Regions from separate parts of the Glutamicibacter sp. NPDC087673 genome, predicted to be linked through region 3. Evidence: predicted binding sites of a transcription regulator. Region 3 holds the regulator's gene; each other region holds the start of a gene.
What was found. Region 3 encodes LexA, which represses DNA repair genes until DNA is damaged. Its sites were predicted from a motif close to TCGAACANNTGTTCGA; they were not measured.
Positions count from the first base shown of each region.

Region 1: a site for LexA is predicted at 3,660-3,675, ahead of ACIOTL_RS08595 (DUF222 domain-containing protein). Genes of this name have one in related genera too.
Region 2: a site for LexA is predicted at 2,919-2,934, ahead of uvrA (excinuclease ABC subunit UvrA). Genes of this name have one in related genera too.

Region 1 is NZ_JBIUWB010000003.1:220,770-226,250, reverse strand. It holds gene pepN (aminopeptidase N) at 1-2,337, shown strand, start outside; gene ACIOTL_RS08600 (biotin/lipoate A/B protein ligase family protein) at 2,512-3,567, opposite strand; gene ACIOTL_RS08595 (DUF222 domain-containing protein) at 3,739-5,337, shown strand.
Region 2 is NZ_JBIUWB010000003.1:560,691-566,171, reverse strand. It holds gene ACIOTL_RS10215 (ketopantoate reductase family protein) at 1-164, opposite strand, end outside; gene ACIOTL_RS10210 (hypothetical protein) at 535-903, shown strand; gene ACIOTL_RS10205 (lysostaphin resistance A-like protein) at 1,104-1,916, opposite strand; gene uvrA (excinuclease ABC subunit UvrA) at 2,960-5,481, shown strand, end outside.
Region 3 is NZ_JBIUWB010000004.1:430,136-435,616, reverse strand. It holds gene hisB (imidazoleglycerol-phosphate dehydratase HisB) at 1-50, opposite strand, end outside; gene ACIOTL_RS12205 (histidinol-phosphate transaminase) at 73-1,179, opposite strand; gene ACIOTL_RS12200 (LysM peptidoglycan-binding domain-containing protein) at 1,261-1,614, opposite strand; gene lexA (transcriptional repressor LexA) at 1,873-2,592, shown strand; gene ACIOTL_RS12190 (glycoside hydrolase family 76 protein) at 2,649-3,728, opposite strand; gene ACIOTL_RS12185 (ATP-dependent DNA helicase) at 3,834-5,481, opposite strand, start outside.

The DNA.
Region 1 (5,481 bases), on a different contig from region 3:
ACCGTGAAGATCACCGGGCGGGCGATCTACTCGCGCTCCGGCGAGGGGCTGCACCGCTTCGTGGATCCGCAGGATGGGCAAACCTACCTCTACACCCAGTTCGAGCCTTCCGAGGCGCGCCGGGTCTTCGCCTGCTTCGAGCAGCCCGACCTGAAGACCAGCTACCGCTTCACCCTCACCGGCCCGGCAACCTGGCATCTGGCCAGCAACCAGCCGATCGTCGATGAGGTACTGCACGATGACGGCACCAAGACCGTGGCCTGCGCCCCGACTCCCCCGATCTCCAGCTACATCACCGCGGTGCTGGCCGGACCGTACCACGTGGTGCGCGGCGAGCACCTCCAGCGGCTGGAGGACGGCGAAGAGCTGAGCATCGAGATGGCCGCCACCTGCCGCGCCTCGCTGGCCGAGCACTTCGACGGCGACGAGATCATCAAGCTGACCAGCCAGGGCCTGGACTACTACCACCAGCTGTTCGACTACCCCTACCCGTGGGGCAAGTACGACTCGGCGTTCGTGCCCGAGTACAACCTCGGCGCCATGGAAAACCCGGGCCTGGTCACCTTCACCGAACGCTACGTCTTCACCTCGCACGCCACCGAAGGCCAGTACGAGCAGCGCGGCAACACCCTGATGCACGAAATGGCGCACATGTGGTTCGGCGACCTGGTCACCATGAAGTGGTGGGATGACCTGTGGCTCAAGGAATCCTTCGCCGACTACATCGGCACCCTGGCCAACGACGAAGCCACCGATTTCACCACCGCGTGGACCACCTTCGCGGCGCGCCGCAAGGCCTGGGCCTACGTGGCCGACCAGATGCCCACCACCCACCCCATCGTGGCCGACATCCCGGACCTGCTGGCCGCGGACCAGAATTTCGATGGCATCACCTATGCCAAGGGCGCCAGCGTGCTCAAGCAGCTGGCCGCCTTTGTCGGCGCCGAGGCCTTCCGCGACGCCGCCCGCGCCTACTTCCGCAAGCACGCCTACGGCAATACCTCGCTGGATGACTTCCTCGAAGCGCTCGAAGCGGCCAGCGGCCGCGATATGGGCCAGTGGGCGGATGCCTGGCTGAAGACCAGCGGCGTGCCGAAGCTGCACGTCGAGTACACCACCGATGCCGGCGGCACCATCACCGCGGCATCGCTGATCCAGTCGGGCACCGATCCGGTCACCGGGCAGAAGATCGCCCGCCCGCATGTGCTTTCGGTCGGCGCCTACCAGCTGGACGGGAGCCAGCTGGTGCGCACCGACTCGGTGGACGTGGAGCTCTCCGGCGAATCGGCGGCCCTGGACTTCCTGGTCGGACGCCGGATCCCGGATCTGCTGCTGCCCAACGACGGCGATGAGACCTATGCGCTGATCGAATTCGACCCGGTTTCGCGTGCCACCTTGCTCGGCCACCTCTCGGGCCTGGGCGACTCGCTGCCCCGCGCCACCTGCTGGGCGTCGCTGTGGGATGCGGTGCGTTCGGCCACCTTGGATGCGCAAAGCTACGTGCAGGCGATCCTCGATCACGCGCACGCCGTCACCGACGCGGGCGTCTTCGGGGTGCTTACCGACCAGTTGGCCACCTCGATTTCCAAGTACGTTGCCCCCGAGCTGCGCGCGGAGCTGCGCCAGAAGGCCGCCGCAACCCTCACCGGGTGGCTCACCCGGTTCGAGGCCGGCGGAGACCAGCAGACCACCACCGCGCGCACCCTGGTTCGCCTGGCCCGTGCCGGCGTGGCTCCGGAGGTGCTCGACGCCTTCCTGGGCGAGCAGCCCAATGCCTACCAGGTCACCGTCGATGAGCAGCTGCTGTGGGGTTCCTACATCGCGCTGGCCGCTTCCGGCCGGCTCGACGAGGCCGCCGAGGCATCCATGCACGAAGCGGCCAAGGCCAACCCCACCAGCGTGGCGCAGAATTCGGTTCGCACCGCGCTGGCGGCGCGCCCGGATCCGCAGGCCAAGGACACCGCTTTCGACACCGTGCTAATGGCGCGCGATGAACACGGGGAGCTGTCCAACGATGCCCTCTCGGCCACCGCGCTGGGCTTCACCATGGGTTCCTCCGCCCTGCTGGCACCGTTCGAGGAACGCTACTGGGCCGCGATCCTGCCGGCCTTCGAGACCATGGGCATGGAATTCGCCACGCGCGTGATCGAGGGGCTGTATCCAGGGCACCAGGATCTCCAGGGCGCCATCGAGCAGAACCATGCACTGGCTACCGCTACCGCATGGCTGGAACGCCATGAGAGCGCACCGGCCGCCCTCAAGCGCATCCTGCTTGAGGAACGCGCAGAACTGGAACGCTCGCTGAAGGCCCAGGCCTACAGCCGCACCAGCCGCTAGGCGCTGGCCCTCCGAAGGCCGGCCCGCTGCTTATCCACGCAGCGGGCCGGCTTTTCCGTGCCGCTACACGCTGCCGGCGCAGCGGAGATGGCAGGGCCACAGCACCATGACTTTAAGCAAAACAAGGGTCTGGCCTCGAACTTGATCGAGAACAGGCCCTTGGATCTTGGCTCGCTACGGAACCCGCGCGGTCCATTGCGCGGTAGCGAATTTGGCCTCGGCCAATTCCTTCGCCGCCAGACGGGATTCGGCATCCAGCTGTGCCGGCTTGGCCCCGGTGCGCTTGGCGAAGGTGTCCATCATGACGTTGATGATCTCCATGCGATCCAGCTTTGTCTGCGACTTCAGCGGATCCACACGCTTGACCGCTGAGGTGATCCCCTTGTCGGAGATCTTCTCCCGGCCAATGCGCAGCACCTGGGTCATCTTCTCCGCGTCGATGTCGTAGCTCATCGTGACGTGGTGCAGCATCGCACCATTGGCCAGGCGCTTTTGCGCTGCGCCGCCGATCTTGCCGGCAGGGGTCGCGATGTCGTTCAGCGGCTTGTAGTACGCTTCCAGGCCGATGCTTTCCAGCGCTTCCATCACCCAGGCGTCCAGGTACGGGTAGGAATCGGCAAAGCTCATGCCGTCCACCAGGGATTCAGGAGCGTAGAGCGAGTAGGTAATGCAGTTGCCAGCTTCCATGAACATCGCGCCGCCTCCGGAAATGCGGCGAACCACCTGGATGCCGTGCTTTTCGGCTTGCTCCATGTCCACTTCGTTCTTCAGCGACTGGAAGGAGCCGATCACGACGGCGCCTTCGCTCCAGTCCCAGAAGCGGATGGTCGGCTTGCGGGTCCCCTTGGCGATTTGCCGGGTCAGCACCTCATCCAGCGCCACTTGCTCGGTGATTGGAATGATCTCCGGGCCCAGGACTTCCCACTCGTGGTCTTCCCACTTGGTGGCGTGTCCCAGCGCGCGGCGGACGACGCGCGCGATGGCGTCTTCGTCAAAACCGAACATCACTGCGCCTTCACGCAGATTGTCGGTTACCGCATTGCGTATGGTGCTGTGGCTGGCGTCCGCTGGCAAACCGCGTAGCGCATCATTCAAGTCATCCAGTGCATCATCTGGTTCCAGGAAGAAGTCGCCATTCAATGACACTTCGGTGATCACGCCATCGGAAGTATCCAGATCTACAACGACTAATTTGCCACCGACTACCTTGTATTCACCATGATGCTTCATGGTTTCATTCTATCCCCGGCTGCCCACTAGTCGAATCCACGCGCCCCCGGATTCGGTGGTTCGCAGTGGCAACATTCGACGCCGGATAACAATCGAATAAATATTCGAGAATACTTCCACATTCCGCGGATTTCCGGGCCAAACTGTCTGTTGCCGGCAGGATGATTAACTATGGCTATACCCGATTTCATCCATGACGACGATGATGAACATCGTCTACCGTTGCCCCCAGCTGGCACTCGCACAGAATCCCACAAGGATTCGTTATTCAGCGACCATCTCGAACATCACCTGTTCCATGGTCCGCTGAAGCAATTGGCAGATGAGCTCTACGACGCGGGCCCGCTCAATGGCCCCGACGACGCCCTCGAACGGCTGAAGAAGATCCAACGCATTCAGAGCACCCTCGATGCAATGACATCTGTGCTGCTGGCCGATTCAGTAGAACAAGTCAGTGAATCATTTGCCGATATGATCGCCACCGCGGGGACCACTACCGAGGAGGAGGAACGCGAGGCTCGGAAAAGTGCTCAATACTATGGCGTTGACCGCGGAAGTGACCAGGTCATCAACTCCAACTTCATCGCAGAAGCGGCTGTCGCGCTGCGTGAGACCCCTCGCATGGTAGGCAAGCGGATGTTCTATGCCAAGGGTCTTCGCTACGCCTGCAAGGAAACCCTCACGGCTCTGGCTGCAGGAGAGATCACGCCCAAGGCAGCGCATGACATCGTGAAGTATTCGCAGGACTTGCTCCCCGAACAAATCATGCAGATGCAACGCGTGCTGTTGCCCATGGCGAAGACTGCGTCTGATGACGCGATATACCAACGCGCACGCCGGTTCCATGACAGGATGTGCCCGGAGGCCGCCGAACAAAGGCACAAGAAGTCTGAAAAGAATCGCAAGCTCACGCTATGGGATAACGAAAATGGCATGTCCACCCTCAAGTACTACAACAGTGCCGCAGTGATTCACTCCATCAAGAACTCCGTGAAGTGGCTAGCTGATCAGCATAACGATCCGCAGGATCCCCGCACCCGGGAGCAAATAGAAGCGGACGCCTTTGCAGACATCATCCTCAACGGCTGGCCGGACCGGGAAGGCACGCCCCTCAAGCCACGGGTATCCATCACGATTCCCGCGGTGGAAATGCTGGCGGATCCTACAAGGACCGTGGCTGACCTGGAAGGCTACGGCCCCATCCCACTGGGGGTCGCATTGGTGTTGGCAAAGGATGCGCCTTCGTTCCAGCGCGTGCTGACCGACCCATGGACTGGCGCCGCGATAGATGTCGAGCGAAGGCGCTACCGGCCCTCGCAGAGCCTCAAGGATCTGTTACGGCACCGCGATGAGCATTGCTGCTTCCCCGGCTGTCGCCGTCCAGCTGACCGCTCCGAGATTGACCATATAAATGGCTGGGCTCACGGAGGGCATACGACCAGGGACAATACGCATCTGCTGTGCAAGCAGCATCAAATGTTCAAGCATGCATTGGGTTGGAAAGTCGTTCCGCGTCCTGACGGATCCAAGATGTGGGTGACTCCACACGGGCTGAGCGCACTCGTTATTTCGGAAAGCGTCAAGCGTGTGGACCAATTCGATCATGTAAATGATCATTGCCCAGAGCGCCCTAAGGTCATTCCTTTGCCGCATATTCGACTCACGGCAGAAGTACGCAGGGTACTTGGGCTCAAGCCTCGCGTCGACATTCCAGACGAGGATCCCGGTCCTGAATCGCCGCCAGATGACGGCAAGAGGGAAACAGGCTGAGGACGCTATCCCGATTGACCGGTTTTTGGGTGACAGAATTTTTCAGTCACCAGCACCTCCACACCACCAATAACACCATTCACGCAACGGCGATGGAGCCAGTTGCTCGGAGCAGTGCGGCCAAGACGTCTGCTTCGACGAGTC
Region 2 (5,481 bases), on a different contig from region 3:
GTGAAGCCGGGGCTCCCGTCCCCGGTGGTGATGGTGATCCCGTGGTCGGTGATTGGTGCGATGTGGCGTTCGGTGGCCAGTAGGTGCACTTCGGATCCGCTTTTGGCCAGGGCGGCGGCGAAGTATGCGCCGACGCCGCCGGCGCCGATGACTCCAATTTTCACGGTGTTGCTCCTACTTTTTCAGTTTGGGTGTGGTGGCCGATGTCTTGGTCTTGGTGGCACTGGTCTGGCAGGAAGGCGCCAGATGCCGCTTCGCAGTGCGGATGCTTACTATATTAATTTCCGTATTTGACGATTTGACCAGTAATGAAAGGGAAAAGGAAGTAGCAGGTCTTATTACGAGCATATGTATCGGGTTGTACCCATCCATATGCTCATGTGGGGAACGTCCAACGGGACGTTGCCTGGGATGGGAAGACTCTCGTTGAACTGATCCAGAACGGCTTGTTGCAGGCTGCGGTGATCTAAGTGACCAGGCAAGGTGAACGCGAATGAGAAGGCTTATTTATTTCCTAGGCATCGGTGAGACTCCATGATTGATCCGCTGATCGACATCGAACTTGAGATCATCGAAAACGGCGTAGACGACTGGGTCCTGTTCCTCCACATCATGGGGATCATCAACGAAGCCAAGGGCAATGTCCTGAGCGAGGACGAGGCCATTGCAGAGGCCACGGGTACTGTGTTGGCTCTGTGCTCCAAGGGGTATGCCCAGCTCGGCAGATACACCGGACCTACAAGTTTTGTTCCATGGCCCGACACCGGCGAAGAGCTCCGCGCTCGGATGGAGCACCAGCTGGAAAATCCGCCTCCTGGGGAAGGCCCTGTGGGTAATCTGATGTACATCATGCTCGATATCCTGCCTGGTGGGCAGAAAGCCAGAGACGAACAGTCCCAGTAAGCGAACGGTCTACGGGACGGTGTGGTCGCTTGAGGGTCAATGAAGAAATTTGGAGGCGGAGGGGCGGTTAATTTGCGTGAGCAGGTCAATACTTTGTCCTGTGGAGCGTCATTTGATCCATGAGCCCTCTATTCGCGCCGACGGCCCTCAGACCTTCGACGGGGGCGCCCCCTCCATCAACTAGCCCGCTAGCTCACCCATCAAACGGCAAGTCTGGAGCTATCAACCAGGCGCCCGCGGATGAAGAACATTAGGACTAGGCCTACAGCGATAACCACGACGTTACCGAGGCTGGCGATGCTGCCCAGGGCACTACCCGAGGGGTAGGTACCGAGAAGGAAGATGCTGGGGTCGGTACTAGCGTGGAGCAACACCGGCCAGATGAGGTTGCCGGTCACGCGCAGCGCGAAGTACATGAGGATACCGAACATGAAGGTATAACCGAGTTGAAGTAGCGTCGGTCCCAGAGCCTGACCGCTGAGAAGGTTGACCGAGTGAAGCAGCGCGAAAACCCCGGCAGAGACGAGCGCAACTGCGATCTCACCGTGGCCCGCCTTGCGCAACATGTTGACCACGAGTCCACGGGTGAGAACTTCCTCGGCGAAGCCGATCAACAGTCCGATGAGAATCCAAAGCGCCACGACAGTGAAGCCAGCCTTCGCGTAGTCCATCGATGCGAAGCGTAAGACGTTGAACAGCAGCACCGCGATGACGGCGATCCACATCCAGCGCCCACCTCGAATCGGCTGAGGGCCAAAAAGGTCCTTTAGCCACCCGACGGATGCAGCGAAGGCCACCAAAATCAGCCCGCCAATAGCAATCGGTACAAGGTATCCGAGCAGGAGATACTTCGGACTGTTGGGCTCGCCGATGTCACCCCCGACTACAACCCCTATCAAGAGGCTCGCTCCCTCATAGAGGGCGAGGTAGGCAACGGCCAGTCCTATTGCTTTCCACCAAGCTCCGTGGTTCCAGAACCGCGTCCATGGCGAATCAGCGGTCAGATCGGTCATTGGTGCTCCCAAGGTCAAGCGGCACGAAGTTGAGCCACATCCGTTACATTACTCGATCGAATGATCCCTGTTTCCAGGCAGTCTCCAGACGAAAAGTTGTTGGCTAAGTTCATCGCAGAACCACACATAGCCTCGAGAGCCCACCACACGAGGCTGTCCCGTAAGCCGGTCGCATACAGGAGCACACCACATGCTGACTTGAATTGCAGAACTTTCATGGATTCACAGGAAAGCCGGCCGTTTCGTATGCCCCTTCTGGTGTAGTGACAGGCGAGGGGCATGAAACGAAACGATCTGGCGGTACCTCAAGATGTTGAATGCTCGCAAGGAAAAAATTGCTGCCGGATGGCCTCGACACCGCGGATGACGCCACTAGGCGGAACGTTTGGCGAGGTTCGCGATGCAATTGCGTTGCGGATCAGTGATTGCGATGCCCCTGATTGACGGCGTGAACCGAATGATGAACTTTATCCGTTTTATCGCTCATGCAACACGGGGTATGCGCTCGCCGCTCATTGGCATCCACGAGATAGCTGCGATCTTCGGGAGGTGTTGCACACGTGGCAGGCGCAGGAGCGCGATGGTTCATGACGTTGCTCAAACGGCTTGAGCCGGAGACGGTCACCTGTTGGGTGAACGCCAGAGTTGAGTGCGGCAGGTTGGCAGCGCTCGGTGGATCCCGAACGGTTAGGTGATTCGCCAGCCAACGTATTCGACCATAGGGCCCGTCGATTCCAGTTCGGAACAGCAGGCTTCGGGGAGGTCCGGCATATGCCGGCGCTGAGGCAGCATGCCAGCGAGAAACTTGGGAGCCGGTCAGTCCATCCCGTGAGCGCGGGTTTCCAAGGGCAACCGGTACCTCGAATGGGTCGTCGTGGTCCGGTCTGGGTTCGCAGGGATGCCGGCTCACCGGTCGACATTTCGGGTGGATGCACGAGCACGCATAGCGCTCGTCGTGCGCCGGATCAGGGGTTTGGAGAATTAACTGTGAGTTGCGTCCATTCGTACACGTATTCGAAGTAGTTTTCGATTAGTATTGCCTCGTGGCTATTTCATCGCAGAGTAAAAGAACTGATCTGACTCGCCTGGTCGTCAAGGGTGCACGCGAGCATAACCTGAAAAACGTGGACATTGATCTCCCGCGTGACGCAATGATTGTCTTTACCGGCCTTTCCGGTTCGGGCAAGTCCTCCTTGGCCTTCGACACCATTTTTGCCGAAGGCCAGCGCCGCTACGTCGAATCGCTCTCTGCCTACGCCCGCATGTTCCTCGGCCAGGTGGACAAGCCCGATGTTGATTTCATCGAGGGCCTGTCGCCAGCGGTGTCCATCGACCAGAAGTCGACCAGCCGCAACCCGCGTTCCACCGTGGGCACGATTACCGAAGTGTACGACTACATGCGCCTGTTGTGGGCACGTGTGGGCCGTCCGCATTGCCCGATCTGCCACGAACCGATCTCCAAGCAGACTCCGCAGCAGATCGTCGACCAGCTGATGGAGCTACCGGAGAAAACCCGCTTCCAGATCCTCGCCCCGGTAGTGCGCTCGCGCAAGGGCGAATTCGTCGACCTGTTCGCGGAGCTCTCTTCCAAGGGCTTTGCCCGTGCCCGCGTCGATGGCACCACCATCCAGCTGAACGATCCGCCGAAGCTGGCCAAGCAGGTCAAGCACACCATTGAAGTGGTCGTCGACCGCCTGGCCATCAAGGAAGATGCCCGCCAGCGCTTGACCGACTCCATCGAAACGGCCCTGGGTATCGCCGAAGGCCGCGTGCTGGCCGACTTCGTGGACCTGGACGAGGATGATCCCCAGCGCGTGCGCGCGTTCTCCGAGAACCTGGCCTGCCCCAATGAGCATCCGCTGGCCATCGATGAGATCGAGCCGCGCACTTTCTCCTTCAACAACCCGTTCGGTGCCTGCTCGGCCTGTTCCGGCATCGGCACCAAGCTGGAAGTCGATGAGCACCTGATCGTTCCGGACGGCGAGGTCACCTTGGCCGAGGGCGCGATCGCCCCATGGTCGCTGGGCAAGGCCACCACCGAATACTGGAACCGCTTGATCGAAGGCCTGGGCCATGAGTTGGGCTTCACCATGGACACCCAGTGGCAGGAGCTGCCGGCTGCCGCCCGCGAAGCGATCCTGAATGGCAAGGACCACAAGGTGGTCGTGCAGTACAAGAACCGCTTCGGCCGCGAGCGCAAGTACTCCACCGGCTTCGAAGGCGTCATTTCCTACGTGCACCGCAAGCACCAGGAAACCGAATCGGATCACGCCCGCGACCGCTACGAGCAGTACATGCGCCAGATCCCGTGCCCTACCTGCGGCGGCGCACGCCTGAATCCGGCGTCGCTCTCGGTCTTGGTGGGCGGGCGTTCCATCGCTGAAGTTGCCGCCATGGATCTGCGCAGCGCCGCGGAATTCCTCTCCACGATCGTGCTCACCGCACGCGAGGCGCAGATCGCCGCGCAGGTGCTCAAGGAAATCGACGCGCGCATGAAGTTCCTGCTGGACGTCGGACTGGAGTACCTGACCCTGGAACGCGCTGCCGGCACCCTGTCCGGCGGCGAGGCGCAGCGCATTCGCCTGGCTACGCAGATTGGTTCGGGCTTGGTGGGCGTGCTCTACGTTCTGGACGAGCCGTCCATCGGCCTGCACCAGCGCGATAACCGCCGCCTGATCGACACCCTGCTGCACCTGCGATCGCTGGGCAACACCCTGATCGTGGTGGAGCACGACGAAGACACCATTGCCGAAGCCGACTGGATCGTGGACATCGGCCCGGGCGCCGGCGAGCACGGCGGCGAAGTGGTGCACTCCGGATCCCTGGAGGGCCTGAAGCAGAACACCAAGTCGCTGACCGGAGACTACCTTTCGGGCCGCAAGCAGATCGACATCCCGTCCAAGCGCCGCAAGATCGACAAGGAGCGCAAGCTCAAGGTGGTCGGTGCCAACGAGAACAACCTGCAGAATGTGTCGGTGGAGTTCCCGCTGGGCGTGCTGACCGCGGTGACCGGCGTGTCCGGCTCGGGCAAGTCCACCCTGGTCAACGACATCCTGTACAAGGTGCTGGCCAACAAGCTCAACGGCGCCAAGCAGGTGCCCGGCCGCCACACCCGCGTGCAGGGCCTGGAGCACCTGGACAAGGTGGTCCACGTGGACCAGTCGCCCATCGGCCGTACCCCGCGTTCGAACCCTGCGACCTACACCGGCGTGTTCGACCACATCCGCAAGCTGTTTGCGGAGACCAACGAGGCGAAGCTGCGCGGCTACCAGCCGGGCCGTTTCTCCTTCAACGTCAAGGGCGGACGCTGCGAATCCTGCTCGGGTGACGGCACGCTGAAGATCGAGATGAACTTCCTGCCGGACGTCTACGTGCCCTGCGAGGTCTGCCAGGGCGCCCGCTACAACCGCGAAACCCTGCAGGTGCTGTACAAGGGCAAGAACATTGCCGATGTGCTGGATATGCCGATTGCCGAAGGCGCCGAGTTCTTCAGTGCCTTCACCCCGATCGCCCGCCACCTGCGCACGCTGGTGGACGTGGGCCTGGGCTACGTGCGCCTGGGGCA
Region 3 (5,481 bases):
GTCACGCGTTCCATGCGGGCGCGACGTGCGCCAATCAATTCGGCAGACATGTCTTCCTTCGCTTGTCTTTGATTACTTCTGCGAGCCGAGCAGTTCGGCAAGTCGTTCCAAGAAGGCTGTGGTTTCCGATTCGGTTCCTGCCGTAACACGCAAGGTTCCCGGGATTCCATTGTCGCGGATGATGATGCCGGCTTCCAACAGGCCTTCCCAAATCTTGTGGGGGTCTTCGACGCCACCGAAGAAGACGAAGTTGGAGTCGGAGACCGATGGCTTGAGGCCAAGTTCCTTCAGGCGCGCGACGATGCGGTCCCGCTGGGACTTGATGTCCTCGACCTGGGCCAACAGCAACTCGATGTTCTTCAAGGCCGCGATGGCGGTTGCCTGGGTCACTGCCGACAGGTGGTACGGCAGTCGCACCAAGCGGATGGCATCGGTGACTTCTGGCGCAGCGGCCAGGTAGCCTACGCGCGCACCGGCCAGGCCGAAAGCCTTGGACATGGTGCGCGAGACAATCAGCCGCTGGCGGCCTTCGAGCAGGCTCAGCCCCGAGGTGGTGCTGGCCAAGGAGAACTCGGCGTACGCCTCATCCACGATCACCATGCCGTTATGCTCGCTCATGGCTTCATATACCGCGGTGATGACGTCCAGGCCAAGGGCCGTGCCGGTGGGGTTATTCGGAGAGCAGAGGAAAACGATGTTCGGCTTGTGCTCGCGAACCTGTGCGGCTGCGGAATCGGCGGACAACGTGAAATCTGCGGCGCGTTCACCGGCGATATATTTCGTGTCAGTACCACTGGCAAGCAGCGGGTACATGGAGTAGGTTGGGCCGAAGCTCATCACGGCACGGCCGGGGCCGCCAAAGGCTTGCAGGATTTGCTGCAGGATTTCATTGGAACCGTTAGCGGCCCAGATATTGTCCTTGGTGAGCGAGTGGCCGAGGTAATCGGCTAGGAGTTCGCGAAGCTCGGTGAACTCGCGGTCCGGATACCGGTTCAACATTGCCGCCGCCTTGGCCACCTCTTGTGCAATGGCATCGACGACTGTCGGTGGCAACGGATGGGTGTTCTCGTTGACGTTCAGCTGGATGGGCACGTCAATTTGTGGTGCGCCATAAGGGGATAGCCCGCGGAGATTCTCACGCAAGGGCAGCTGACTCAAAAGTTCACTGCGGTCATTCACGCATCAAGTCTACGTGCGCAGCGCGCCTGCCGGTGAATCCGCTACGGCCACAGGTAACAAACTCTAAGCAGGCTGGGGAAGCTAGCCGGCAAGGACCGGAATCGACAAGGTTTCGCCAACCTGGATTTCGCTGCCGGTCAGGGCATTGAGTTCGGCGATGTGGCCCACTGCCGAGGTCACGTCGTAACCGGTGGCGTAATCCCGGGCCAGGCTCCACAGCGTATCCCCTGGAATAACGGTGACATCAACGGTTCCGACTCCAACAGGAGTATCGGCTGCGGCATGCGCGTCAGAGGCAAACATGGAGATGAAGAAAGCTGCGGCGATGGTGAGTGCGAAAATGGGCATACCCACAAGCACGGCCCATCCGCGACGGTTGATGCGGATCTTCAGTGGTGCCTGGGTCTGATTTGAGTCAAGTGCGACGGTTGCCATGACTTTGTCTCCTCAAGAAATTCAAGTGATGCGAATTTGTATTCGAAAGCGTAGATTCGAAAACTTGTTCGAACCTCGTATATCTGTTCTAACAGAGGTTTGCGGAACTTGTCCAGAAGTTTTCGAACAAATCTTTGAAAGAAGCTCGCTTATCTACTAAGATTTCGAAGTAGACGAGCAATGAAAACATCTCACCATCTAGCGCCGACAGTTTGGACTTACGAACTTTCGAATGATTGCTAGGGAAGGCAAAATCTCATGTCAGCTTCACAACGCACTCCCCGATCGAATGCACGTTCGCTGACGATTCGCCAAAAGAAGATCCTGGAGACGATCCAGCGGTCAATCGGCAAGAACGGTTATCCACCATCGATGCGTGAGATTGGTGACGCAGTAGGGCTCAAGAGCCTTTCGAGCGTCACCCACCAGCTGAGCCAGCTGGAAAAGCTCGGCTATATCCGTCGAGATCCACGCCGTCCGCGCGCAATGGAAATCCTGCTGCCTCTGCAGCTGGCCGAAGACGCCGAGAAGGCCGAAGTTTCGAAGCCGGTCGAGCCAGATGCCAGCGAAGACGCCAAGATCATTGAATTGAGCACTTCCGCTGACACCACCATGGTTCCCCTGGTTGGCCGTATCGCTGCCGGCGGTCCGATCCTTGCCGAACAGTCCGTCGAAGATGTTTTCTCGTTGCCTCGTCAGCTCGTAGGCCACGGCGAACTGTTCATGCTCAAGGTTTCCGGCGATTCAATGGTTGACGCTGCGATTTGCGATGGCGACTGGGTAGTTGTCCGCCGCCAGCAGACGGCGGACAACGGCGACATCGTAGCTGCCCTGCTCGATGAAGAAGCCACGGTAAAGACTTTCCGGCAGCGTGACGGGCATACCTGGCTGCTTCCGCAGAACTCGCGCTACGAACCAATTTTGGGTGATGCCGCAACGATCATGGGACGCGTCGTCTCGGTGATGCGCTCGCTCTAGAATACGTACGGTCATTGCGCTGGTGCTTGGCACCAGCGCAATTCTCGTTTAACCCGCTATTGGCCGGCGTTCAACTCGAATTGAGCGGCCGCCGAGAAGATCATCCAGCGTTGGATTGCCGCCGAAAGCCGGCGTGGTTCCTGGTCAGCCAGATGGCGCGCCGTTGCCATGACCAGCCTCCTGGCCTGCTCCCGGCTCCGGGCTTCCAAGCGGACATCATTACCGGCGAGGGCCAGATATCGGCAGAGTATCCCCGCGAACAGGTTGCCGTCTCCCCCGCTGTTGAACGAGAGGACCCCGGCAGCAGTTGACAGCGATTTCGTGGTGGCATCGATCAGTACTTTAGCGTGAGCCAGATCAGCAGGCTCGCCAAGCTCAAGCAATGCCCCGAGCACCAGGCCCTGGTTATAGGTGTAGACCGATGGTTCCACGGCGTGTCCCTGCGTGGTCAACCGAAGTCCGTCCAGATACAGTCCTCGCTCCACGCTGAACAGATTCTTTTCCAGCCACTGGAGAAGCTCTCGCGCGGTCTCTTTCTCCCCGGTACGGGCAAAGAACAGTGCCGCCGGCGCGTTGGCTGGCGTGTTCTTGAAATCCCGCTTTCTGGACCAGTACAGGCCGCCGTCCAGCACCCCATCCATGCCGGCATGGAGCTGCCGTCCCAGCGTCCGAACTGCCGCCTCGGCAGGACGGCTCCTGTGTCCCGTCGCCAGCTGCGTGAACTCTGACAGGCGGCCGCTGGCCAGGGCAAGCCAAGCCATGTCGTCGAAGAAGTAGTTGGGCAAGATCCCGAAGTTTCGAATTCGAATGCCGCGCAATAGGCCGTTGGCCCGGGCAAGCGCTTCGCGCGCCCGGTGTTCGTTGCCTTCGTCCCAGTACGATCGGCCCTCATCGATGATGGCATCCAGATAGTGCGCCTGCCACCAATAGTTCCACTCCGCAAGCGGGTGCGCGAAACCATTGAGATTGCTGAGCATGCTTCCGTCGCGCAACCGATGCGCTTTGCTGTAGCTCTGTCCAATCCACGTTCCGGGCAACCCCATGAGGCGATGCCCGAACCGCTGGTGGGTGTCGATCGCGGCTTGGTGCGCCAATTCCTGCATGGACTCCATGGTGCCTTCCGATTCGAGCTTCATCAGTTCTTGTCACAGACCTTAGTGCGTCTGGAAGCATCATGCTGGTACCGGTTAAAGAACTTGAGCTGTCCCGAAGGACAGCTCAAGTTCATATTCTGGCCGCGGCTATTTCCCGCCCGGGTTCAATCGCTTGAGAACACCAGTGATGACCTTCTTATCGACAGTCGGCCACATCGGCGGCAGGGTAGCTTTCAAGAAGCTGCCGTACCGCGCCGTGGCCATGCGCGAATCAAGGATCGCCACAACGCCCTTATCCCCGACCGAACGAATCAAGCGCCCAGCACCCTGGGCCAGGCGAATCGCCGCATGGGTGGCGGCAACCTGCATGAAGCCATTTCCGCCATGCTTGGCCACGTCCTCGGAACGGGCCTTGGAGATAGGATCATCCGGGCGCGGGAAAGGAATCTTGTCGATGATGACCAGCCGGCAAGAATCGCCTGGCACGTCCACGCCCTGCCACAAGGTCATAGTTCCAAACAGGCAGGTGTCGCGTTCGCTGCTGAACTGTTCGACCAGCGACTTCATGCTGGCTTCACCCTGGCACAAGATTTCCACGTCCAGGCGCTCGCGCAAGATGCTTGCCGCTTCCTCGGCGGAACGCTTGGAAGTGAACAGCGCCAAGGCGCCGCCACCGGAGGCCTTGATGAGATCTTCGATCTCATCCAGCGTCTCCGCCGCCAGTTGGCGTCCTGGCTTGGGCAGGTGCTTGGCCACGTAGAGGATGCCCTGCTTGGGGTAATCGAAAGGGCTGCCAACATCTACGCCGGTCCATGATGGAGCGCCGGCGCCCATCAGGCCCAAGGAGCCTGCTACCGAGTCGAACTGCGAGCCAATGGCCAAGGTGGCGCTGGTCAATACGACCGTGCGCCCGTCGAAGAGGCCCTCGCGCAACTTGCCGGCCACCGACAACGGTGCCACGTTCAAGGTTGCAGGCTGGCTCTCATCGGCCTCGACGTAGCCCCGGCCTTCGACAAACTCCCGCGGACGGGTGGTGTACAGGACCTCGCGGCGTTCTTCGGATTCGAGCATGCGAATCGCATCATCCATCACTGCCTGCAGCTGGGAGCGGGCAGTCTGGCGGCCGCCATCGGCCGGTGCATTGGCTTCGGGCTTGGACAGCGCCAGAGCCAGCCGGGCCTGCTCCACGATGTCGTTCAGGGCAATGCCCATGTCTTCGCGCAGACCATGTTCCAGCAAGCCTGTCGGCAACCCGGTCAACGACTTTTCCAGGCGGTTTGCGGCCTTGACCATCTCATCCGCATTGATACCGCAATGGCGCTTGGCACCGCCAGCGGCGGTAAGCACCATGCGCGAGGAGAGCGCGCCCGAAACCGAGCTGGTCACGCGATCTTGCAGTTCGTGGGCCTCATCGATGATCGCGACTTCGAAGTCCGGGAGAACCGAAAGCCCCTCGAAGGCCGAAACCGCCAGCAACGCATGGTTCGTAATGACCACGTCGGACTCGGCGGCACGTGCACGCGCCATTTCCGAGAAGCATTCGTCCGCCATCGGGCACTTCTGCGAGCCGAGGCACTCCATGGCCGAAACCGAGACCTGCTTCCAAGCCTTGTCACTAACCCCGGGCACCAGTTCATCGCGGTCACCCGTGTCGGTCTCTTCGGCCCATTCACGCAGTTTCATTACTTCGCTAGCCAGCGGCGAGTAAGTGGTGCCGGCAGGTATTGCCGGCTCGTCCATGGAAAAAAGAGTGCCTTCGTCATCCGGGTATCCGCCGCCGAGCTTGTACTGGCAC